3 regions of the Micromonospora sp. RV43 genome follow, and region 2 is predicted to be linked to each of the others. Evidence: riboswitches for the same ligand, from Rfam matches in the RefSeq annotation. Region 2 holds a riboswitch; each other region holds the start of a gene.
What was found. A riboswitch is a leader RNA that binds a small molecule or an ion and turns the genes downstream of it on or off. The one in region 2 is predicted to bind cobalamin.

Region 1 (7,666 bases), on a different contig from region 2:
AGCAGAAGCTCACGGCACGCCGCGCGCAGCCACTGCGCGACCAGGTCAAGCAAGCGGTGGGCCGCCGGGTCCGCCGGATGCTGTCGCGCTGACCGTCGTACGCCTGCTCGGCAGCGGAATGGCCGGCGCCGCGACGGCGGCGTTCGGCGTGGCGGTGCGATCAGCCCGCCGCGAATCGCGAGAACCCTTCTTATTTCCATCGACTGGCATTACGCTCTGGGCCAGCCCTGAGGTGCATCACATCGGAGGTTCCTATGAGGACGATGACCATCCGTCGCACGACTGCACTCCGCCTGGTGTCCGGCGCACGCCGCCTGTGGATCGAGTGGTGCTGGTAACTGCCGGCCCGGCGGGCGCTCCCGGGCGCCCGCCCCTGCGGCGGTGGGCCCTGCGGTGACGGACGGGGCGGAGCGCTACGACTGCCACCGCGACCACGGGCCGTACGCCGGGGTCTCGGCCTTCCTCGGCCGGGTCGCCGCCGACCGGCCCCGCCTGGCGGCCCGGCACGCGGTCGAACTGCACGCGATCGCCCCCCAGCTCGACCCGGCGGCCCGGCCGGCCGCCGAGGAGGAGCCGATCCGCTTCCACCCCGCCCGCCGTACCGCCTGCCTGGCCTATGGCGCGGCGGAGCTGGTGGCGGCCTGGGCCGGCACGCTCCGGCGGCCCGTGACCGTCCGGTTCGATCACGTCGCCGGCGCCGACGAGACGACAGCCGAACTGCTGGACGCGCTGGCCCGCCGGCTCGGGCCGGCCCCGGTGCGCCTCGACCTGCGCGACGACGGTGCCCCCGATCCGGCGCCCGACGAGCGCACCCCGCAGGCGCTGCGACGGGCCCTGGGCGACAGCCTGGCCCGCGGCTACTACCACCACGCGGCCCGGGTCGCCCGGCGCGGGCGGGCGGCGGTCACCCCCGACGGCGACCTGCGGCACTGGTGGGCGTTCACCACCGGCCTGGCCACCGCCCTGGCGGCTCTGAACCGGGCCGCCGAGGCGCTCGACCTCTACGACGAGGCGCGGGCCGTCACCGACGACCCGAAGATCACTATGTCGGCGGCGTACGCCACCGCCATGCTGCACGCCCGGCACCTGCCGCCGGCCGACCAGGACCCGGCGCTGGCCCGGCACTGGCTGGAGGTGGCGCTGCGCCTCGCCGCCGAACTGGCCGACCCACGCCGGCGGCTGCTGTCGACGGTCTTCTACGAGCAGGGCCTGGCGCTGCTGGACAGCCGGGCAGGCCGGCCCGACCGCGCGCTGCGGCTCGTCGACGACGGGCTGACCCGGCTGACGGCCGCGCTCGGCCCCGGCGAACGCCCGCAGGACCTGGCCCGGCTGCGCCACAACCGGGCGCAGGTTCACCTCGCGCTGGGCGACCCGGCGCGGGCGCTGGCCGATCTGGACACCGTGATCGCCCACGACCCCGACAACTGCGAGTACTACGTGGACCGCGCCGCCCTCCACCGGGCGGCGGGCCGGACCCGAGCCGCGATCAGGGACTACGACGCCGCCATCCGGCTGGGACCGCATCTGCCCGAGGCGTACTACAACCGGGCCGTGCTCCAGCAGGAGCGGGGCCGCCCCGAGCGGGCTCGCGCCGACCTGGAGCGGGTGCTCGCCATCGAACCGGGGCACCTCGACGCCCGGATCGCCCTGGTCAACCTGCACGTGGAGCGCGGCGCGCTGGATGCCGCCGAGGCGGGTGCGCGGGCCGGGCTGGCCGGCGCTCCGCAGGAGCCCGCGCTGCTGTGCACCCTGGGCCTGGTCCTCGCCGAGCGCGGCCGGCCCGCCGAGGCCGACGAACTGCTCACCCGGGCCCTGAACGGGGACCCCGAACTGGTGGAGGCGTGGACGAACCGGGCCGCCACCCGGTTCGAGCGCGGCGACGTGGCCGCCGCGCTCGCCGACCTGGACCGGGCGGTGGCGCTGTCGGAGGCCCCCGTGCCGCGCTACAACCGGGGTACGGCCCTGGCCCGGCTGGGCCGGTGGGACGAGGCGGCCCGCGACTTCGCCCAGGCGCTCGCCCAGCCCGGCCTGGACCGCGCCCTGCGCCGGGATCTGCGCGCGGAACTCACCAGGTGCCGCCGCGCGCTGGCCGTCTGACCCGGCCCGGCCGGGGAGCCGGCGCTCATCGTGCGCCGGCCCCGGTCCGGGGAAGGGGAGCGGTTTCAGCAGCCCTGGCGGCGGCTGTAGATCTGGTGGCGCTCACCGGCCCATCCGATGTAGCCGACCGCCTCGACGCAGTAGTTCGCCGTACCGGTGACGGCGACCGGGCCGGCGTAATAGCTGAAGTCACCGGAATTGGTGTCCGCGCCGCCCGACCGGGTGCAGTGCGCGCCCTCGCCCGACCGCTCCGCGCAGCGGTAGATCTGCACGAAGGTCGGCGCCGACCTCCCGTACGCCGCGCCGCGGTGGTAGAAGCAGGCGCTGTTGGTGCCCCCGTTGCTGCTGTTGTAGTAGATCACCAGTTCACCGAGCCCGGACGACTGCACCTGGCTGTAGGTGATGGTCCCCGAGCAGGAGCCGGCCGCCTGGGCGGCGGGGGCGCCGACAGTCAGGCCCGCCGCGACGGTCACCAGCGCCGTCAGCGCCGAAAGCATGCGTTTCATGTACCTACCTACCCAATCCACAGTCGACTGTTCCGTAGTGGATCTTAATCAACCGGTGACCTTCGCCGTGGCCCTGATCCATAGGCAACCACCTATTGACAAACAATATTAACAATTGGACCCTGCTGAGAGAGCGCTCTCCCGTCCCCCCGTCTCCCGCGAGGTGTCCCCATGCGTCTCCGAAGAAGGCTGCTCGCCGCCGCGTCCGCCCTGCTCGCCGGGCTCACCGGCGCCGTCGTCGCCACGCCCGCCCAGGCGGTCGGACCGGCGTTGCTGCCGGTCACCGTCACCAACACCACCGGCCGCAGCGACCCGGTCCACCTCTACGTCATCGGCGTCCAGCTGTCCTCCGGCCGACTCGGCTACGTCACCTCCGGCGGCACCTTCGTGCCGTGGACCGGCGGGCAGCTCCCGCCGTCACCCGCGCCGGACGTCTCCATACCGGGCCCCGGCAACGGCGGCAGCACCACGATCCAGTTCCCCCGCGGCTTCTCCGGCCGGGCCTACTTCTCCCTCGGGCAGAAGCTCAAGTTCTTCCTCACCCCGGACGGACTGGTGCAGCCCGCGCCCTGGGCGGCCGGTGACGCGAACCGCGACATCCTCTTCGACTGGAGCGAGTTCACCTACAACGACTCCGGGCTGTGGCTCAACAGCTCCCAGGTCGACATGTTCGCGATCCCGCACGCGGTCACCGTGACCGGCGCCAACGGCGTCACCAAGCGCACCGGCGACGTGGTGGCCAACGGACGCAACGCGGTCATCGACGGGATCCGGGCGCAGCCGGGCTGGGCCGGCACCGTCCACACCCGCTCCGACGGGACCGTGCTACGCGTCCTGGCTCCGGGCAAGGCGGCCGGGGCCGGCCTGCTGAGCACCACGTACCTGGACTCGTACATCGCGTCCGCGTGGAACGCGTACACCACGAAGACCCTGACCGTGGCGCCCTTCGCCGACCAGCCGGCCATCCGGTACTACGGCCGCACCTCGGGCAACACCATGACCTTCACCAACGGCAGCGGCCAGGTGGTCGCCTCCTTCAACCGGCCCTCCTCGGCCAGCGTCTGGGGCTGTGACGGCGACCTGCCCGCGCCGAACGACCAGGTGGTCGGCCCGATCTCGCGTACGCTCTGCGCCGCCCTCAACCGAGGCACGCTCGGCACCGTCGACACCCAGCCCAGCACGAACGCCGCCGACTTCTACCGCAGCAACCCCACCAACCAGTACGCACGCCTGATCCACGCCAACATGACCGACGGCCGGGCGTACGCGTTCGCCTTCGACGACGTCGGTGGATTCGAGTCGCTGGTGCACGACGGCGATCCCCGTTCGGCCGGACTGATCCTCAGCCCGTTCACCGGCGGTGGCGGCAGCACCCCGACCACCGGGGTGCCAGTGGTCAGCAACTGGAACAACAAGTGCATCGACGTGCCGAGCTCCAACTTCGTCGACCGCGCGCCGTTGCAGATGTGGAACTGCAACAACACCAACGCGCAGAAGTGGACGTTCAGCGGCACGGCGCTCAAGAGCCAGAACAACAAGTGCATGGACGTCGACGCCGGGTCCACCGCGAACGGGGCGGCGGTGCAGCTCTACACCTGCAACGGCACCGGCGCCCAGCAGTTCACCCTGAACGCGGCCGGAGACCTGGTCAACCTCCAGGCCGGCAAGTGCGTCGACATCAAGGACTGGAACGGCAACGACGGCGCGAGGCTCCAGCTCTGGGACTGCGGGGGCACGGCCAACCAGAAGTGGCGCAAGGGCTGACCAGCCATGCGAACGGTGGCGGGGGCCGACCGCGAGTCGCTCCCGTCACCGGCAGGCGACGGACGAGACGGCCGGTGACACGACGCCGCGCACCGAGGCGTCCATCGACGTTCATCCAACAGATCGATGTGCGTAAGCTCCGCCCGGTCAGATCTGGGGAACCTACCGAGGAGGTTCCATGGATCGTCGAGCAATGCTGCGGGCCACTGTCGTCGGTGCGGGCGCTGTCGCGCTGCCGTTCACCGCGTGGTCGGCGGCGTACGGAGCCCCGGCGCAGAACGCGGCGGGCCCCTACGGTGGGCTCCAGCCCGCCGACGCCAACGGCATCCAGTTGCCGGCCGGCTTCACCAGCTCGATCGTCGCACGATCCCGTCGGACGGTGCCGGGGACGTCGTACACCTGGCACGACGCTCCGGACGGTGGCGCCGTGTTCCCGAACGGCACCGGCTGGATCTACGTGTCGAACTCCGAGGTGTCAGCCGGTGCGGGCGGCGGTGCCTCACGCCTCGTCTTCAACTCCAGCGGCGCCGTGGTCGGGGCGTCGCGGATCCTCTCCGGCACCAACAACAACTGCGCCGGGGGGAAGACGCCGTGGAACACCTGGCTCTCCTGCGAGGAGGTGTCCCTGGGGCGGGTCTTCGAGACGTACCCCCTCGGCGGGACCGCCGTGGCGCGTCCCGCGCTGGGCCGGTTCAAGCACGAGGCGGCCGCGGCCGACCCGGTCCGCCGGGTCGTCTACCTGACCGAGGACGAGACCGACGGCAAGTTCTACCGGTTCGTGCCGACCACCTGGGGCGACCTCTCCGCCGGAACCCTCCAGGTCTTCCGCGCCGGTACGGCGACCTCCGGCACGTTCACCTGGGCCACGGTGCCCGACCCGGACGGCTCGCCCACCCCGACCCGGCAGCAGGTGTCCGGCGCGAAGACGTTCAACGGCGGCGAGGGCTGTCACTACGCGGATGACACCGTCTGGTTCACCACGAAGGGCGACAACCGCGTGTGGCAGGTCAACCTGGCCGCCGGCACGTACGAGCTCGCCTACGACGACAACCTGGTCAGTCCGGGCACCCCTCCGCTGACCGGGGTCGACAACATCACCGGGTCCACTGCCGGTGACCTGTACGTCGCGGAGGACGGCGGGAACATGGAGATCTGCATGATCACGCCCGACGACAAGATCTCGGTCTTCCTGCGGATCACCGGACAGAGCGGTTCGGAGATCACCGGGCCGGCGTTCACCCCGGCGGGGGACCGGCTGTACTTCTCGTCGCAACGCGGCACGACCGGCTCGTCCTCCGGCGGCATCACCTACTGCGTCACCGGGCCGTTCCGCCGATGACCGGCTCCCGGCCCCGCTGACAGTGACCACGCGGTCGAGGACGCCCGGTCTTCACCGGGCGTCCTGCCGGCCGTCACGGCACGTGTCCGGATCCTGGCGCATTGACATCGGCGCTCCGGCCACAGCAGACTGTCGCGACAACTGAACCACCGCGTGTACGTGCGGGGGAAGACCGGTCGAAATCCGGCGCTGGCCCGCAACGGTAGGCCGCCCAGAGAGATCTGCGGCGGCGAGCCCGAATACCCGTCGTACGCGTGCATCCGCTCCCCACCCGTCGTGGCCCACGGGTCGGAGTCCCGGTCGACGCGGCGTTGCCGCGGTCGTCCGGGCTTTCGACGACCGCCGGGCCGGAAAGGCGCTTCCGATGGTCGTCCGCCGAAGCCGGCACCGCCTGCTCGCGCTCCTCTGCGGCGTACTCGCTGCTCTCACCCTCACCACACCCGCCGTCGCCGCCCCCGAGCGCGCCGCCCTCACCCGTCCGGAGGCCGCCGGCGGCTGGCTCGCCCGGCAACTCGTCGACGGCGAACGCTTCGAGGCGGTCTTCGACGGTGTCGCGTACCCCGACCAGGGGCTGACCCTCGACGCCGTGTTCGCCTTCGCCGCCACCGGCGTCGCCGACGACCACGGCGGCGACGCGCTGGCCTGGGTCACCCGGCCGGACATCCGCGACGGCTACCTCGGCGACGGCGTCTCCGAGGCGTACGCGGGTGCGACCGCCAAGCTCGCCCTCGCCGTGCAGGTGCGCGGCGGCGACCCGGCCGGCGTCGGCGGGGTGGACCTGATCGCCCGGCTGCGCTCGCTCCAGACGCCGGCCGGCAGGTTCAGCGACCGGTCCGCGTACGGCGACTACAGCAACGCGTTCAGCCAATCCTTCGCGCTGCTGGCGCTGGACCGTACGGCGGGCGGAGCGCCACCGGCGGCGGCCGCCTGGCTGGCCGGCACCCGGTGCCCGGACGGCGGCTACCCGCTGCTGCCCGCGCAACCGGTCTGCACGTCCGACGTGGACGCCACCGCGCTCGCGGCACAGGCGCTGCGCGCCGCGGACCGTCCGGCCGACGCCGCCGCCGGGCTGCGCTGGCTGGTGTCCGTTCAGCGTGCCGACGGCGGCTTCGCCAACGCGGGCGGCACGCCGAACGCCAACAGCACCGGCCTCGCCGCGCAGGCCCTGCGCGACGGCCACCGGCTGCCGGCCTGGGCGCGGGCCCGGGCATTCCTCGCCGGACTCCAGGTCGGCTGCGCCGGGGCGCCGGCCGACAGGGGCGCTGTCGACTTCGACGGCGGCGGCTTCGACCCGGCCACCGCACCCCGGGCGACCGCCCAGGCCGTCCTCGGTCTCACCGGGATCGGGTACGCCCGTCTGTCCGCCGCCGGCGCCGACCCCGGCGCACCGGCGCTCGCCTGCCCGTGAACCCCTTCGCCGCTCGCCCGATCACAGGAGGATCCGTGTTCCGTCATCGTTCCACAGTCCGCACCTGGCTGGCCGGCCTGCTGGCCGCCGTCGTCGCCGGCGTCGCGCTGACCGCAGTCGAACCCGCGCCCCGGGCGGCGCACGCCGCCGCCTGCGCGGGCACCTCGGGAGTCACTGTGGTCGTCGACTTCGCCGCGCTCGGCGGCGGCGTCCAGGTCGCCTGTGCGCCGGGCGATCCGGCCACCGGCCTGGCCGCGCTCCAGGCCGCCGGCTTCACAGTGACCGGCACCGCCCGCTGGGGCCTGGCCTTCGTCTGCCGGATCAACGGCAAGCCCACCGCCGCGACGGAGCCGTGCGTCAACACCCCGCCGGCCACGGCGTACTGGTCGTACTGGCATGCGTCCAGCGGCGGCTCCTGGTCCTACAGCACGTCGGGGGCGACCGGCTACAACCCCGCGCCGGGCAGTGTCGAGGGCTGGTCCTTCGGCGCCGGCGCCCCGCCGAGCATCGCCGCTCCCTAGGTGTGACCGGCGGCGCACCGGGTGCCGGCAA
Region 2 (7,666 bases):
GCTGGCCCTGGGCCTGCAAGATCGGATGATCGGCACGGCCTACCTCGACGACGCGATCCTGCCCGCCTACGCGGACGCCTACGCGAAGATCCCGGTGCTGGCCAAGGAGTACCCGACCAAGGAGAAGCTGCTCGAGGCTGAACCCGATTTCGTGTACGCGTCGTACAACAGCGCGTTCGGTGACGAGGGGGTCGGTGACCGCGCCGACTGGCAGAAACTCGGCGTCGGCACCTACATCTCCCCTGCCGGGTGCCCGGCGCAGACCCGGCAGGCGAAGCTCGCCATCGGCGACGTGTTCACCGAGATCCGCGAGCTCGCGGCGATCTTCGGGGTGAGCGACCGCGGCGAGAAGCTGATCGCCGACCACGAGGGCCGCATCGCCACGGCCGCAGGCACCGCCCGCAACGTGAAGGTCATGTGGTGGGACGGCGGCAGCGACGCCCCGAGCGTCGGCGCCTGCTGCGGCGCCCCCAACATGATCATGTCGGCGGCCGGGGTCACCAACGCCTTCGCCGACCTCACCGGCAGCTGGGGCGACACAAGCTGGGAGACCGTCACCGACCGCAACCCCGAGGTCATCGTGCTCGTCGACGCGAGCTGGGATCCCGCCGCGCAGAAGAAGACCTTCCTCGCCGGGCACCGCACCCTCAAGGACCTGCCCGCGGTCAAACAGCAGTGGTACGTGGTGATCCCGTTCTCGTCAACCACGGCCGGTGTCCGCAACGTCCTCGGCGTCGAAGCCCTCGCCCAGGGCATCGCCGCGCTGCCGTCCGGGGCCCCGAGCTGACCGCCGTCACCACCCGGCCCGCCCCGGTGCGCACCCACCGCCCGGTGCGGGCGGTCGGCCTGGCCGCGCTCGTGCTGGCTCTGGTCGCCGGTCTGGTGCTGTCGGTGGCCGTCGCGGTCACCATCGGCCCGGCCGACCTGACTGTCGGGACGGTGAGGACGGTCGTCGCCGGCCACCTGGGACTCGCGAACTCGGACGTGCCGCTGCTGCGCGACCACATCGTCTGGGACCTACGTTTGCCCCGGGTTCTCGGCGCCGCCACGGTGGGGGCGGGCCTGGCCGCGGCCGGTGCGGTCATGCAGACCGTCACCCGCAATCCCCTGGCGGACCCGTACCTGCTCGGGGTCTCCTCAGGGGCGTCGCTGGGCGCGGTCCTGGTGGTCGTGGCCGGCATCGGTAGTGGCGTAGCCGCGCTGACCGGCGGCGCCTTCCTCGGCGCCCTTGTCGCGTTCCTGCTGGTCGTGGGCCTGGCCGGGAGGTTCGGGGCATTGTCGCCGACGCGCGTGGTGCTGACCGGGGTCGCGGTGGGACAACTGTGCGCGGCACTGACCTCTTTCGTGATCATCTGGGTGGCCGACCCGCACGCCACGCAGAGCATCACGTTCTGGCTGTCCGGGTCAATGGCCCGGGCCGACTGGACGGCCCTGGGCTGGGCGGTACCGGTGCTGGTCGTGGTGCTGGCGGTGGTCGGCTGGCACGCCCGTACCCTCAACGCCTTCGCCTTCGGTGAGGAGGCCGCCGCGAGCCTCGGCGTCGAGGTGAACCGGCTGCGGTGGCTGCTGCTGGTCGGCACCGCCCTGCTGACCGCCGTGCTGGTCGCGGTCAGCGGCGCGATCGGGTTCGTCGGGCTGATCCTCCCGCACGCCGCCCGCCTGATCACCGGACCGGACCACCGGCGGCTGCTACCGGTCGCCGTGCTCGCCGGCGCCATCTTCCTGACCTGGGTCGACACCGCCGCCCGCACCGTCTTCGAACCGCGTGAGCTGCCGGTCGGGGTGCTGACGGCACTGGTCGGGGTGCCGGCGTTCTTCCTGATCCTGCGCCGCCGGGAGGTACGCGGCTGATGCTTCAGATCTCCGACGTCTCGTGGGCGGTGCCCGCCGCCCGCATCCTCGACCACGTCACCGGCACCGTCCCGGCGGGCAGCCTGGTCGGGCTGCTCGGCCCGAACGGCTCCGGCAAGACCACCCTGCTGCGGGCCGTCGCCGCCCTGGTGCGCCCGGATACCGGCAACATCACACTCGCAGGCGACGACGTGACTCGGCTGCGGCGCCTTGCCCTGGCCCGGCGCATCGCGTTGCTGGCCCAGCACGCCGAGACCGACCTCGACCTGACCGTCCGCGACGTGGTCCTGCTCGGCCGCATCCCGCACCGCCGGACCCGCTGGTCCGACACCGGCTGCGACCATGCCGCCGCGGTCGAGGCACTGGGCCGGGTCGACCTGGCCGGGTTCGCCGACCGTAAGTGGCAGACCCTGTCCGGTGGGGAACGCCAGCGCGTCCAGCTCGCCCGCGCGCTGGCCCAGGAGCCGGAACTGCTGCTGCTCGACGAACCCACCAACCACCTCGACATCGGCCACCAGCTTCAGCTGCTGCACCTGGTCCGCCGATCGCAGGTCACCGCCCTCGCCGCGCTGCACGACCTCAACCTGGCCGTCATGTTCTGCGACACCGTCGTCGTGCTGCACCACGGCCGGGTCGTCGCCGCGGGACCACCCGCACGGGTGCTCACCCCGGCGCTGCTCGCCGACGTGTACGGCGTCGACGCAGACGTGCGGGTTCACGACGGGCGGACCGTCATTGAGTTCCGGCCGCCGTCATGACCCGGCACGTGCTGCCGGTGCCCGGTCGGTCACCCACCACGCTGGCCACGACACGATCCACCAGCTCGCCGAGCAGATGGCCGCGCGTCTGGGCGTATTCGTGCACAGGTGTTTCCTCGACGGCGCGAAACCGTTTGCTGCACGCGGCGCTCGACGCGGCCACCGGTTCACTGGTCGGACGTGACCCGGCGGTTCGACGCGCCCCGCGCCGGCAACCCGATTATCCTGGCGCGATGACCGAGGCCGGCGCTGGGCCGGCGTTCCTCGCGGCGCAGCAGGCGGCGGGAGTCATTGCGGCCAGACACCGCGGTGACTTCGCCGGCGCCGAGGAACTGCTGGGCGCCATCGGCGACGAGACCGTGCGCACCCGGGTTTCATGCTGCTCGCCGAACTCGCCCTTGGCCCTGGTCCAGTCACAGACAGGGCAGAGCATGGACGAACTCGTCCATGAGGTCACGTTGCTGATGGCCGAAGTGGTGGGCAGCGTCGGACACCAGCCCGGGCTGGACCTCGCCCACGCCGAGCCCGGCGGTCCGGCGGATGGACAGCAGGCGATACTGGGGCGGTGGAAGGACAGGCTCGCCGAACCGGGCGGCTCATGGTGGCGGGCACGACGTCGGACGCGGGCAAGAGCCGGGTGACGACCGCGTTGTGCCGGGCGTTCGCACGGCGCGGTGTTCGGGTCGCTCCGTTCAAGGCACGGAACATGGCGAACAATTCGATGGCGTGTGCGGGTGGGGCGGAGATCGGCCATGCTCAGTGGGTGCAGGCGCTGGCGGCGGGCGCAGAGCCGGCCCGGCAGGCCCGGCTGGATCTGCTCGCCGACCTGGCGGAGAAACACCTGGAGGTCGACGCGCTGCTGAACCTAGCCGAGCGGGGCGCTCCCGCGGCGCCGGTGATCGGACCCTACGCGTGAGGATTCTCGTGCTCGGTGGGACGGGCGAGGCCCGCGCGCTGGCGGCCTCGCTCGTCGACGACGGTGCCGTGGTCGTGACCTCACTGGCGGGGCGGGTCGCGCGTCCCCGGCTGCCGGTGGGGCAGGTCCGCGTCGGTGGCTTCGGCGGGATCGCAGGACTGGCCGCGTACCTGGCGGAGACCCGGGTGCGTGCCGTGGTCGACGCGACGCACCCGTTCGCGGAGAAGATCAGCGCCAACGCGGCGGCGGCGTGCCCGGCCGCCGGGGTTCCCCTGCTCCGTTTGGAACGGCCCGGCTGGGCCGCTCGCCCCGAGGCGTCGGCCTGGTACTGGGCCGGTGACCACAGTGAAGCTGCCCGGGTGGCGGCCGGTCTGGGCGACCGGCCGTTCCTCACCGTCGGACGGCAGTCGCTGGCGCACTTCGTCGAACCGTTGCGCCGGCACGCGTGCCTGGTTCGCGTGGTGGACGAGCCCGACATCGTTCTGCCGGTGTCGTGGAAGCTGCTGCGCAGCCGCGGTCCCTACACCCTCGCGCACGAGCGGGAGGTGATGGCGGGCACGGACGTTCTAGTTACCAAGGACTCCGGCGGTGACCACACGGTCGCGAAGCTGGAGGTCGCCGCCGAGCGGGCGATGCCGGTCGTGATCGTGCGCCGCGCCGGGCCGCCGGCCGGAGTGCCGCTGGTCCGTGACGTGGACGCCGCCCTGGCGTGGGTGCGGGCGTTGCCCGCACCCTGACGCGAGGTTCAGCCGGGAAGGTTCAGAGCGTGGCCGCCAGCTCCTGGCGGCGCAGCCGCTCGGCGGCACGGTCCGCGTCGCGTCCGACCAGACCGGTCAGCACTGCACCCAGGACCGCCCAAGTCGCGGCCAGGGTCGTGATCGACGAGATGCGGAAGTACCAGAGTGTGTCGGCCGGGAAACCGCCGACCTCGTTGACCGTCGGCAGCAGAGCCCCGGCGACCACGACGACCACGAGATAGGCGCCGGCACCGGCCAGCACCGCCGAGTATGCGCCCAGCTGGGGCAGCAGACGCCGGGCCAGGACCACGGCGCCGATCGCGGCGGCCAGGCTCAGTGCCCAGAACCCGAAGTACAGCGCGGTCCGCTCGTTGATCGTGTCACCGGAGCCGACCGCCGGTGGTGTGGCGGGGTACTTGAGGAACGGCACGAGGGCGGTGGCGACGAAACCGACGGCGGCGACCACCGCGGTGCTGGCCCGTGCGGACAGGGAGCCCAGACGCCCGGCGGCGAAGGCGGCAGCGAGCGCGGTCGCTCCACCGAGGACGATGCCCACCAGGATGGTGCCCAGTGCCAGGCCCCCGGTGGACTGGGTGCCACGCGAGACCTCGGCCTCCTCCTCATCGTGGCTGTGAGACTGCTCGGCGGTGGCATTGTCGTGCGGGTGCTCGGCGGCACCGGCTTCCTCCAGGGCGATGGCTGCATCGACCTGGGGTTCGGCGACGACGTAGGAGACGAGGAAGGCCGCGAAACCGGCGATGAGCCCGGCCAGCAGCCCGTGAACGAGAAAAGTGCGAGGGGTCATCAAGGGTCCGTTCGAGAGCCGGCCGCGGGCATCACGAAACGCCCGCAGCGCCGGTGACGAGGAAAGACGAAAACTCCGGCCGGGCCGGGCGAACTGCCGCGTGGCGTGGTGTCAGTGGCAGGGGAAGCCCAGCACGTGCCGTGCGTCGTGCGTCAGCTCGTGGATGAAGGTGCCCTCGAAGACGGAGAAAGCTCCCTGCTCGGCGCCCACGAAATACAGGACGACGGCGGTGACCAGCGCGAAGAACAGCGCCCAGGGGGCGAGCGCGCGAACGGGGATGGTGGGAAGAACGGCCGGAATGGCCGTGGTCGCCTGAGGCATGACACTCCTTGGGATGCTGCGTCCCGTCGATGGGTGGTCGACCTGGCTGGAGGGTCTGGCTTCGCCGCGAGCGGCGTCACAGTAGCGCGACTGCGCCGGATTCACACCGGCTTCCTTCAGCAGGGTGGCACGACCATATCAGGTATCGGAGCAACGCGACGCTGTCGCGACTGCCTGCACGGCGGCCGGTCCGAGGGCGACGACGTGGCCGATCACCGTTACGGCGGGCGCGCCGATGCCGGCCTCGGCGGTGTCGGCGACGACGTCGGCGAGGGTACTGCGCAGCACCCGCTGGCCGGCCGAGGCGGCGTCCGCGACGACGGCGCATGGTGTGTTCCGGTCGAGACCGGCGGCGACGAGCGCGTCGGCGATGGCCGCGAGGTTGCGCATGCCCATCAGCACCACGAGGGTGGTGCCGGTGCGGGCGAGGGCGGCGTAGTCGATCGACGAGTCGGGATGGCCGGGCGGTACGTGGCCGGAGATGACGGTGAAGCCTTGCACGAGTCCGCGGTGGGTGACCGGGATGCCGGCCAGCTCCGGGGCCGCGATGCTGGAGGTCACGCCGGGTATCACGGTGGTGGGGACGCCGGCTTCGGCGCACGCGGTGACTTCCTCGAAGCCGCGGCCGAAGACGTACGAGTCGCCGCCCTTGAACCGCACAACGTGCCGTCCGGCGCGGGCGTGCTCGACGAGCAGCGCGTTGATCTGTTCCTGGCTCGTGCTCCGCCCGTACGGGACCTTGGTGACGTCGATGATCTCGGCGTCCGGGCGCGCCCACTTCAGGGCCTCCCACGGGGCGAGCCGGTCGGTGAGGATCACGTCGGCCTGCTTGACGGCCGCGCGTCCGGCGACGGTGACCAGCCCTGGATCGCCCGGGCCGGCGCCGACCAGCGTGACGTGTCCGGCCGTTCGGACCGCTGCCGGTGCCCCGGCCTCCGAGGGTGCGACGGTACGCAGCACGACGTCGAACCGGCTCTCGTCGACCGGGGTGGTGACCCAGGTCAGGCGCCCGCGGAGGGCGAGGTCCTCCAGCGCGGCGCACACGGCCGGCGCGGCGACGGTGACCAGGGCGCGCCTGTGCAGCAGCGCACTGACCGTGACGGCGGCGGGTGCGCTCCCGTCGAGGACGAGCACGCTACGGCCGGTGAGGTTCAGCTGCATGTGACGGTGATTCCTAACGTGCTGAGGAGACAGCCGTCCGGTGTACGGCCTCGGTGAACGACTGGGCCAGATGCGGTTGCCCAGCCCAATGCACGTGCAGATAGGACGCGCTGAGGCTGGGGGAGGCGAATCCGGCATTGCGGCCCTCGATGCGCCAGGCGGGGTGCTCGCCGTGACCGGGTGTGACGGTGGTGCGGTGGAATTCGTGGCCGGTGGCAGCGGTTCCCCGCTCGCCGAGCAGCTGGTCCGAGCCGAGTGCGGCACGGTGGTACGCGAGGGTGAGGCGCGGCGTCATGACTGCTTCGGCGTCGAGCGCCCCGACCATGGGATGGCCGTCGACGGAGCGGCACAGATACAGCAGGCCGGCGCACTCGGCGACGGTGGGGACGCCGTCGAGGACGGCCTGGCGCAGTTCGTGGCGCAGCGTCGTGTTGGCGCTCAGCGTGGACGCGTGTACCTCGGGGAACCCCCCACCGAGGTACAGCCCGCGTGTCCCGGCGGGAAGCCGCTGGTCGCGGGCCGGGTCGAACGGGACGACGGTGCAGCCCGCCGCCTGCAGCAGCTCGGTCGTCTCGGCGTACCGGAAGGTGAAGGCACGCCCGGCCGCGACCGCAACCACCGGTGATCCGGCGCCCGGCCGCCGGACGTGCGCGGCGGGGTCCCATGGCTGGGCGTCCAGATCGGGTGCGGTGCGTGCCACCTGCAGCACCGCATCGAGGTCCACGTGGCGGGCGATCTGCTCGGCCAGCACGTCCAGGGCGGCGGCGGCCTCCTCACGTTCGGCTGCCGGCACGAGCCCGAGGTGGCGCGACGGGGCGCTGACACCCTGGTCGCGGTGCAGGATCCCGAGCACCGGTACGCCGGTGGATTCCACCGCCCGGGCCGCCTCGGCGGCGTGGCGGGCGGACCCGGCTTTGTTGAGCACGACACCCGCGACGGTGACGCCGGCCTCGAACGTGTCCATTCCGTGCACGACGGCCCCGACGCTGCGCGAGGTGTGCGAGACGTCCACGACCAGCAGGATCGGGGTGGCGGTCAGGGCCGCGAGGTGCGCGGTGGAGGCGAAACCGTCGCCGCCGATGCGGCCGTCGAACAGGCCCATGACCCCTTCGACGAT
Region 3 (7,666 bases), on a different contig from region 2:
CACCGCGCTCGCCGCGCTCCAGGAGGCGGAGCAGGCCGGGAACGGCGTCGACGCCGCCGCCCGGGCCGCGTACTGGCGGGACCGGCTGCGGCCGGTGGAGCCGTACCAGTTGTTCCCGGCGTCGCCACCGGCGCCGGACGTCGCGCTCAGCGCGGAGGTGGCCACCCGCTTCGCGTTCCCGCCCGAGGTCACCGCGCGGCTGCGCCCGGCCGCCCGGCGGGCCCGCACCAGCCCGTACGTGCTGCTGCTCGCCGCCTACCTGGTGCTGCTGTCGCGGCGGGCCGGCCGGCCCCGGGTGGTGCTGGGCACCACCACGCTGGGCCGGGAGAGCCCGCTGTCCCGGCAACTCGTCGGCCAGTTCACCAACAACGTCTACCTGCCCGTGGCGGTCGCGGCGGACGCGCCGATGAGCGCGGTGGTAGACGCCGCGCACGCCTCGCTGGCCGAGGCCGTCGCGCACGCCACCGCGTTCCACCGGCTGGCCCGGGCGGTCCGCCACGACTTCGCGGCGATCCGCCCCTGGCCGGACAACCACCTGTTCGACGCCTGGTTCCAGTCCGCCGCGTCGGCGTCGCCGGTGCTGCACTGCCCGGGGCTGCGGGTCGAGCCGGTCGACATCACCGCCCGGCCCGCGCCCGGCACACCGCCGCCGGTGGTCGCCGCCGACGTGCCGCCCGAATGCCTGCCCGTCTGGGTCAAGCGGGGCTCACCGATCGTCGTGGTGGACGACGACCGGGCCGGCGGCGTGGTGATCCGCAACCGGGGTGTCTTCGGCGACGACCTCGTCCGTGGGCTCGTCGACGACTACGTCGCGGTGGTCTCGGCGCTCGTCACCGATTCCGGGACCACCCCGGCGGAGGTACACCTTCCTGACGGTGCGTGCTTCCTCGACCACGCGATCGGGTAGGAGTTCCGACGGACCGATCGGAGAGAGGTACGACGACCATGACGGACACCTCGACGAACCAGCACACGACGGAGCAGCCCGCGCCGCCGGTGCCACGCTCGGCCGTACGGGCCCGCTGGTCGGTGGCGCTGCTCTTCGTCATCATGGGCCTGGCCATCGGCGGGTGGTCGGCCCGCGTGCCGGAGGTGCGGGACGCGGTAGGCGTCGGCAACACCGGCTGGGGCCTGGCCAACATCGCCACGAACGCCGGGGAGCTGGTCTCCCTGGTCGTGGTGGCGGTGCTGATCAGCCGGATCAACACCCGCCGGCTGGCGCTGGCCGGGGCCGCGCTGATCCTGGTCAACGCGCCGCTGCTGGCCGCGTCCACCACAGTGGTGGCGCTTGTCGGCGGGCTGGCGGTCTGGGGCTTCGCGGCGAACCTGCTGGCCACGCCGATGAACGCCCAGTCGGTCGAGGTGCAGAAGCGCTACGGGCGGCCCATCCTGTCCACCTTCCACGCCGGCTTCAGCATCGGCATGCTGGCCGGCGGCCTCTGCGGCACCGGCGCCGCGGCGATCGGGATGTCCCCGTCGGCGCAGATGGCTGTCACCAGCGTCCTGCTGGGAGCGCTGCTGGTCGGTACGCACCGCTGGCTGCCTGATACGCCCCGGCAGGAGACGAAGGACGGCGAGGACCGGCGGCGGCTGCGCGACCGGTTCACCCCGCAGCTGCTGCTGCTCGCGGTGATCGCGTTCCTCGCCTCGTTCATCGAGATGGCCGGCGCACAGTGGAGCGCGCTGTACGCAACCGAGGTCGCGGGCGCTGCCGCGGTGCTCGCCGCGGCCACGTACACCTGCCTGTCGCTGGCCGCCACCGTCGCCCGGCTGTTCGGCGACCGGCTGGCCGGCCGGTTCGGGCGGATCCGCTTCGTCCGGCTGTCCGCGCTCGTCGCCACCGTCGGCGTGGCGCTGCCGGTGGCGTACCCCCATCCGGCCGCGGTGATGGCCGGCTTCGGACTGCTCGGCTTCGGCCTGGCGTGCGTGACCCCGACGGTGCTCGGCTTCGCCGGCGAACAGCCGGGCCTCACCTCGGGTGAGGGCGTCTCGGTGGTGGCGATGGGCCAGTGGCCGGGCGCGTTGCTCGCGGCGCCGGTGATCGGCCTGCTCGCCGGCGCCCTGGACCTGCGCAGCGCGTTCGTGGTGGTGGCCGTGATGGCGATCGCCGTGGTGGCGCTGATCGGGCGGGTCCGGGCGACGGCGCTGCCCGGCGAGAGCCCGGTCCCGCCCCGGCCGTGACGGCCGGGGCGGGGGTGGCGCTCAGAAGTCGTCGTCGAAGGTGACCGAGCCGGTCACCCCGACCTGGTACGCCGACACCCGGCGCTCGAAGAAGTTGGACAGCTCCTGCACGTCCTGCAACTCCATGAACGCGAACGGGTTGCCGCTGCCGTACATGGGGGCGATGCCGAGCACTGCGAGGCGCCGGTCGGCCACGTGCTGGAGGTACTCGCGCATGTCGGCCAGTGACATCCCGGGCACGCCCTGCCCCAGCAGGTCCTCGGCGAAGCTCACCTCGCACTCCACCGCCTCGGCCAGCATCTCCTTCACCTGCCGCTCCATCTCGTCGTCGAACAGGTCCGGCTCCTCGGCGCGTACGGTCTCCACCACGTCGAAGGCGAACGCCATGTGCATCGACTCGTCCCGGAACACCCAGTTGGTGCCGGAGGCCAGCCCGTTGAGCAGGCCCCGGGAGCGCAGGAAGTAGACGTAGGCGAAGGCGCCGTAGAAGAACAGGCCCTCGATGCACGCGGCGAAGCAGATCAGGTTGAGCAGGAACGCCCGCCGGTCCGCGCGGGTCCGTAGCTCGCGCAGCTCGAAGATCGAGTCGATCCACCGGAAGCAGAACTCGGCCTTGCGGGCGATCGACGGGATGTTCTCCACCGCGTCGAACGCGGCGAACCGTTCCTTCTCGTCCGGCACGTACGTGTCGAGCAGGTTCAGGTAGAACTGGACGTGCACCGCCTCCTCGAACAGCTGCCGGGACAGGTAGAGCCGGCCCTCCGGGGAGTTGACGTGCTGGTACAGGTTGAGCACCAGGTTGTTGGCGACGATGGTGTCGCCGGTGGCGAAGAACGCCACCAGCCGCGACACCAGGTGCCGCTCGGCCGGGGACAGCTTCGCCAGGTCGGCGAGGTCCGAGTGCAGGTCCACCTCCTCGACCGTCCAGGTGTTCTTGATCGCGTCCTTGAACCGGTCGAAGAAGCGCGGGTAGCGCATCGGCCGCAGGGTCAGGTCCATGCCGGGGTCGAGCAGCATGTGCCGGGTCGGTGCGGTGGTGGTCACTGGCATACCTCGCAGCTCTCGGGGTTCTCCAGGGAACAGGCCAGCGCCTCGTCGTCGCTCACGGCGGAGACCACGCCGGAGACCGGGGCGAGCACCGGCGCGACGGTGGCCTGCTGGATGCGGGTGGCGGGACGGGAACGCAGGTAGTAGGTGGTCTTCAGCCCGGCCTTCCAGGCGTACAGGTACATCGAGGACAGCTTGCCGATGGTCGGCGCGCTCAGGAACAGGTTCAGCGACTGGGACTGGTCGATGAAGGGCGCCCGCGCGGCGGCCAGGTCGATCAGCGCCCGCTGCGGCAGCTCCCAGGCGGTGCGGAACAGCTCCCGCACCGGCGTGGGCAACTCGGTGATTTCCTGCACCGAACCCTCGGCCCGCTTGATCCGGTCGCGGACCTGCGGCGTCCACAGCCCGCGCGCCTTCAGCTCCCGCACCAGGTACGTGTTGACCTGGAGGAACTCCCCGGACATGGTCTCGCGCTTGAACAGGTTGGACACCTGCGGCTCCACGCACTCGTAGCAGCCGGCGATGGAGGCGATGGTGGCGGTCGGCGCGATCGCCACCAGCAGCGAGTTGCGCAGCCCGTGGGCGGCGATCCGCTCGCGCAGCGCCGCCCACCGTCCGGCCTGCGCCGGCTCCGCGCCCCACAGGTCCGGGTGCAGGTCACCCTTCGCGGCCCGGGTCTGCGGGTACGCCGGATGCGGCCCGAACCGCTCGGCCAGCCCGGCGGAGGTCTCCAGCGCGGTCAGCAGGATCTCCTCCTGCACGCGAGTGGACAGCTCCTTGGCCTGCGCCGAGTCGAACGGCAGGCGCAGCGTGAAGAACGCGTCCTGCAACCCCATCAGCCCGAGCCCGACCGGCCGCCAGCGCGGGTTCGACGCCGCCGCCTGCTCGGCCGGGTAGTAGTTGATGTCGATCACCCGGTCGAGGAACACCACGGCGGTGCGGACCGTGGCGCGCAGCCGCTCCCAGTCCACGCCGTCGGCGGTGACGTGGGCGCCGAGGTTCACCGAGCCGAGGTTGCACACAGCCGTCTCGGCGTCGTCGTTGACCTCCAGGATCTCGGTGCACAGGTTGGACAGGTGGATCACGTTGCCCGGCTCGCCGGTCTGGTTGGACAGCCGGTTCGCGGCGTCCTTGAACGTCATCCAGCCGTTGCCGGTCTGCGCGAGCGTGCGCATCATCCGCCCGTACAGGTCCCGGGCCCGGACCGTGCGGACCGCGTTCTTCTCCGCCGCCCGGTACGCGGCGTCGAACGCCTCGCCGTACAGGTCGGGCAGTTCCGGGGCGTCCGACGGGTCGACCAGCGACCACTCGCCGTCGGCCTCGACCCGGCGCATGAACTCGTCCGGGATCCAGTTGGCCAGGTTGAGGTTGTGCGTACGCCGCGACTCCTCGCCGGTGTTGTCCCGCAGCTCCAGGAACTCCTCCACGTCCGGGTGCCACGGCTCCAGGTAGACGCAGGCCGCGCCCTTGCGCCGGCCGCCCTGGTTGACCGCGGCCACCCCGGCGTCGAGCGTCTTGAGGAACGGCACGATGCCGTTGGACCGGCCGTTGGTGCCCCGGATCAGCGCGCCCCGGCCACGCACCCGCGACCAGGAGATGCCGATGCCGCCGGAGAACTTCGACAGCTTCGCCACCTGGTGGTACCGCTCGTAGATCGAGTCCAGCTCGTCGCGCGGCGAGTCGACCAGGAAGCACGACGACATCTGGGTGTGCCGGGTGCCGGAGTTGAACAGCGTGGGGGAGCTGGGCAGGTACGCCAGGCTGGACATCAGCCGGTAGAAGCCGACCGCCTCGCCCGGGGTGCGGGACAGCCCGCAGGCCACCCGCAGCAGCCAGTACTGCGGCGTCTCCACCACCAGCCGCGACTGCGGGTGCCGCAGCAGGTAGCGGTCGGCCACCGTACGCAGTCCGAAGTACTCGAACCGCAGGTCGCCGTCCGGGTCCACGGCGTCGTCGAGCTTGCGGGCGTGCCGGGCCACGAACGCGGCCGTCTCGTCGCCGATCAGTCCCAGCCCGTGCGCGTAGGCGATCGACTGGCTGAAGCTCGCCACGCCCTGTCCGCGGACCTCCTTGTCCACGTACGCGGCGAGCAACCGCGCCGCCAGCTTCGAGTACTGCGGCTCCTCGCCGATCAGCTCCGCCGCGGTCTGGATCGACAACCGGTCCAGCTCGGCGGTGGTCGCCCCGTCGTAGAGCCCGCTTATCGTCTTCGTGGCCACCCGCAGCGGGTCCACCTCGTCCAGGTCGGCGACCCAGCGCTCGACCGCCCGGACGATCTTGCCGACGTCCACCGGCTCGGTGTCGCCGTCCCGCTTGCGTACCCGCATCGCCGGCCGGCGGGTCTCGGACCCGCCGGTTCCGGACGGGGGACTCTCCTGCACGACAGTCATGACCTCTCCTCGCTGTCACCGTCTGGAGACGGCGGGAGACGCCAACGGGCGCGGCGCACGGCCGGCCCGGCTGCTGGCGTCGGTCGTCCCGCGCGACCTCCGGCCGCCGTACGCGGAGGCGTACGGCGCGCTGGCAGGTCTTCGGACTCGCGGGCCCGACCGGGGTCGCCGGTCGCCTACCGGCCGTCGCTTCCCAGGCCGGTGGCCCAGTGCTGTTGACGGCTGTCGTTCCCACTCACCGCTGCGGGGCAGTCCCGGATTCCCACCGGGTTCCCTCTTGCCTCGGCCCCGCCCCGAAGGGCTCGGCCGAACCAGCTGCGGCACCACCATATATGGCGGTGAGGGCTTGCGTGCAACACCAGATGTCGTGTCGGCGTGTCGGAATGATCTCACTGTCCACAGTGCCTACCCCCGATTCCGGCGCGACCCGGCGGGCGCGATACTCGGCGGTATGGGGAATACCGGACGCCGCTGGGCGTGGGTGGCGGTCCTGCTCGTCGGCGTCGGGCTTCACCTGCTGGTGCTGGAGACACTCGCCGGCACCGGGACCGTCACGTTCGTCCCGGCGCTGATCGTGCTCGGCGCGTGCGTCGCACCCGCCACGTTCCTGGCCTTCGCCCAGGGACGGCCGGCCCGCCGCCCGGTCCCCGGCTCCGTCGTCGGCGTCGCCGCGCTCCTCGGCGGCGTGGTCGGCGTGGTCGCCGCCGGCTGGCTGGAGTACGGCACCCTGCACCGCCTCGGCGTCCTGCCGATGGCGCTCGTCGGCCTGGCCGAGGAGACCGCCAAACTGATCGTGCCGGCCGGCATCCTGCTGCTGTGGCGGCGGCACCCGTCCCCGGCGCAGGGCCTGGTGATCGGCGTGGCCTCCGGCGCCGGGTTCGCCGCGCTGGAGACCATGGGCTACGCGTTCGCCGCGTTCGTCGGGTCGGAGGGCAACCTCGGCGCGGTCGAGCGGACGCTGCTGGTACGCGGTCTCACCGCGCCCGCCGCGCACCTGGCCTGGACCGGGCTGACCGCCGCCGCGCTGTTCACGTTCGCCGCCGCGCCCGGCGGCCGGAAGCTGGCGGCGTTCCTGCTCACCTTCGCCGCCGCCGTCACGCTGCACACCTGCTGGGACACGTTCGGCACCCAGCCCGCGTACGTGTTCATCGGCGCCGTGTCGCTGGGCTGGGTGCTGCTGCGCCTGCACCTGGACCGCGAGCGGCCGCCCGCGTCCGGGACGCCGGCGGAGTCGAACCGGGACCGGCCTCATGGTCATCGCCAGTTCGCCGAGGTGGCGGGGTCGGAGCACTTCTGATGCCGCCACCTCGGCGTGATGGAGTCGATCAACCGGCCCGGGCATTGCCGACGCCCCACCGCGCCCCGCCACTCGCCCCGGTGCGTCTCAGCCGGCGGCCAGCCGGACGCCGAGCGCGACGAAGGCGACAGCGCAGAGCCGGTCGACGCGCCGTGACCAGCGGCTGTCGCCCCACCGCCTGGCGAACCGCCCGGCGCCCACCCCGAGCGCCAGGTCCACGGCGAGCTGCACCGCGACGAACAGCACGCCGAGCAGCACCAGCTGCGCCGCCACCGGGCCCGCCTCGGGCCGGACGAACTGCGGCAGGAAGGCCACACTGAACAGGATCATCTTCGGGTTGAGCAGATTCGTCAGCAGCCCGCGCCGGAACGCCCGCCCGGCGCCGCCGTCCGGCCGGTCCGCCGGTGCGCCGGGCCGGCCGGTGCCGCGCAGCGCCCGCAGGCCCAGCACGATGAGGTACGCCGCACCGGCCCACCGGATCGCGGTGAACAGCACCGGGGACGCGGCGATCAGCGTGGCGAGCCCGGCCACCACGGCGGCGACGTGCACCGCCTCCCCGGCGGCGACCCCGAGCGCGGCCACCGCGCCCGCCCGTGGGCCGTACCGGGTGGCGTTGGCGAGCACGAACATCATGTCCGGCCCCGGGGTGAGCATGAGCACCACGATGGCGGCCAGGTAACCCGCGAGCGTGGCCGCCGACAGTCCGAGCAACGGTCAGCCCTCCCCGGCGCCGTCGAGCAGCGCCCGGCGC

Region 1: linked by a shared signal. The riboswitch ahead of ABD52_RS27115 (peptidase) and the one ahead of ABD52_RS20235 (CbtB-domain containing protein) in region 2 are both predicted to bind cobalamin.
Region 3: linked by a shared signal. The riboswitch ahead of ABD52_RS05850 (ribonucleoside-diphosphate reductase subunit alpha) and the one ahead of ABD52_RS20235 (CbtB-domain containing protein) in region 2 are both predicted to bind cobalamin.

What each region holds. Positions count from the first base shown of each region.
Region 1 covers NZ_LEKG01000139.1:2,273-9,938, reverse strand. The annotation lists gene ABD52_RS27140 (polysaccharide pyruvyl transferase family protein) at 1-92, shown strand, start outside; gene ABD52_RS27135 (tetratricopeptide repeat protein) at 394-2,097, shown strand; gene ABD52_RS27130 (hypothetical protein) at 2,163-2,603, opposite strand; gene ABD52_RS27125 (beta-1,3-glucanase family protein) at 2,775-4,367, shown strand; gene ABD52_RS27120 (alkaline phosphatase PhoX) at 4,546-5,706, shown strand; cobalamin riboswitch at 5,836-5,972, shown strand; gene ABD52_RS27115 (peptidase) at 6,071-7,114, shown strand; gene ABD52_RS27110 (hypothetical protein) at 7,150-7,635, shown strand.
Region 2 covers NZ_LEKG01000083.1:1,653-9,318, forward strand. The annotation lists gene ABD52_RS20200 (ABC transporter substrate-binding protein) at 1-787, shown strand, start outside; gene ABD52_RS20205 (iron ABC transporter permease) at 814-1,851, shown strand; gene ABD52_RS20210 (ABC transporter ATP-binding protein) at 1,851-2,609, shown strand; gene ABD52_RS40915 (hypothetical protein) at 2,843-3,250, shown strand; partial or broken gene ABD52_RS40920 (cobyric acid synthase CobQ) at 3,208-3,393, shown strand; gene ABD52_RS20225 (cobalt-precorrin-6A reductase) at 3,522-4,262, shown strand; gene ABD52_RS20230 (CbtA family protein) at 4,285-5,067, opposite strand; gene ABD52_RS20235 (CbtB-domain containing protein) at 5,179-5,388, opposite strand; adenosylcobalamin (AdoCbl) riboswitch at 5,387-5,527, opposite strand; gene cobA (uroporphyrinogen-III C-methyltransferase) at 5,527-6,549, opposite strand; gene ABD52_RS20245 (cobyrinate a,c-diamide synthase) at 6,563-7,666, opposite strand, start outside.
Region 3 covers NZ_LEKG01000014.1:54,932-62,597, forward strand. The annotation lists gene ABD52_RS05835 (condensation domain-containing protein) at 1-907, shown strand, start outside; gene ABD52_RS05840 (MFS transporter) at 946-2,181, shown strand; gene ABD52_RS05845 (ribonucleotide-diphosphate reductase subunit beta) at 2,203-3,231, opposite strand; gene ABD52_RS05850 (ribonucleoside-diphosphate reductase subunit alpha) at 3,222-5,555, opposite strand; cobalamin riboswitch at 5,733-5,949, opposite strand; gene ABD52_RS05855 (PrsW family glutamic-type intramembrane protease) at 6,070-6,915, shown strand; gene ABD52_RS05860 (LysE family translocator) at 7,003-7,626, opposite strand; gene ABD52_RS05865 (acyl-CoA thioesterase) at 7,630-7,666, opposite strand, start outside.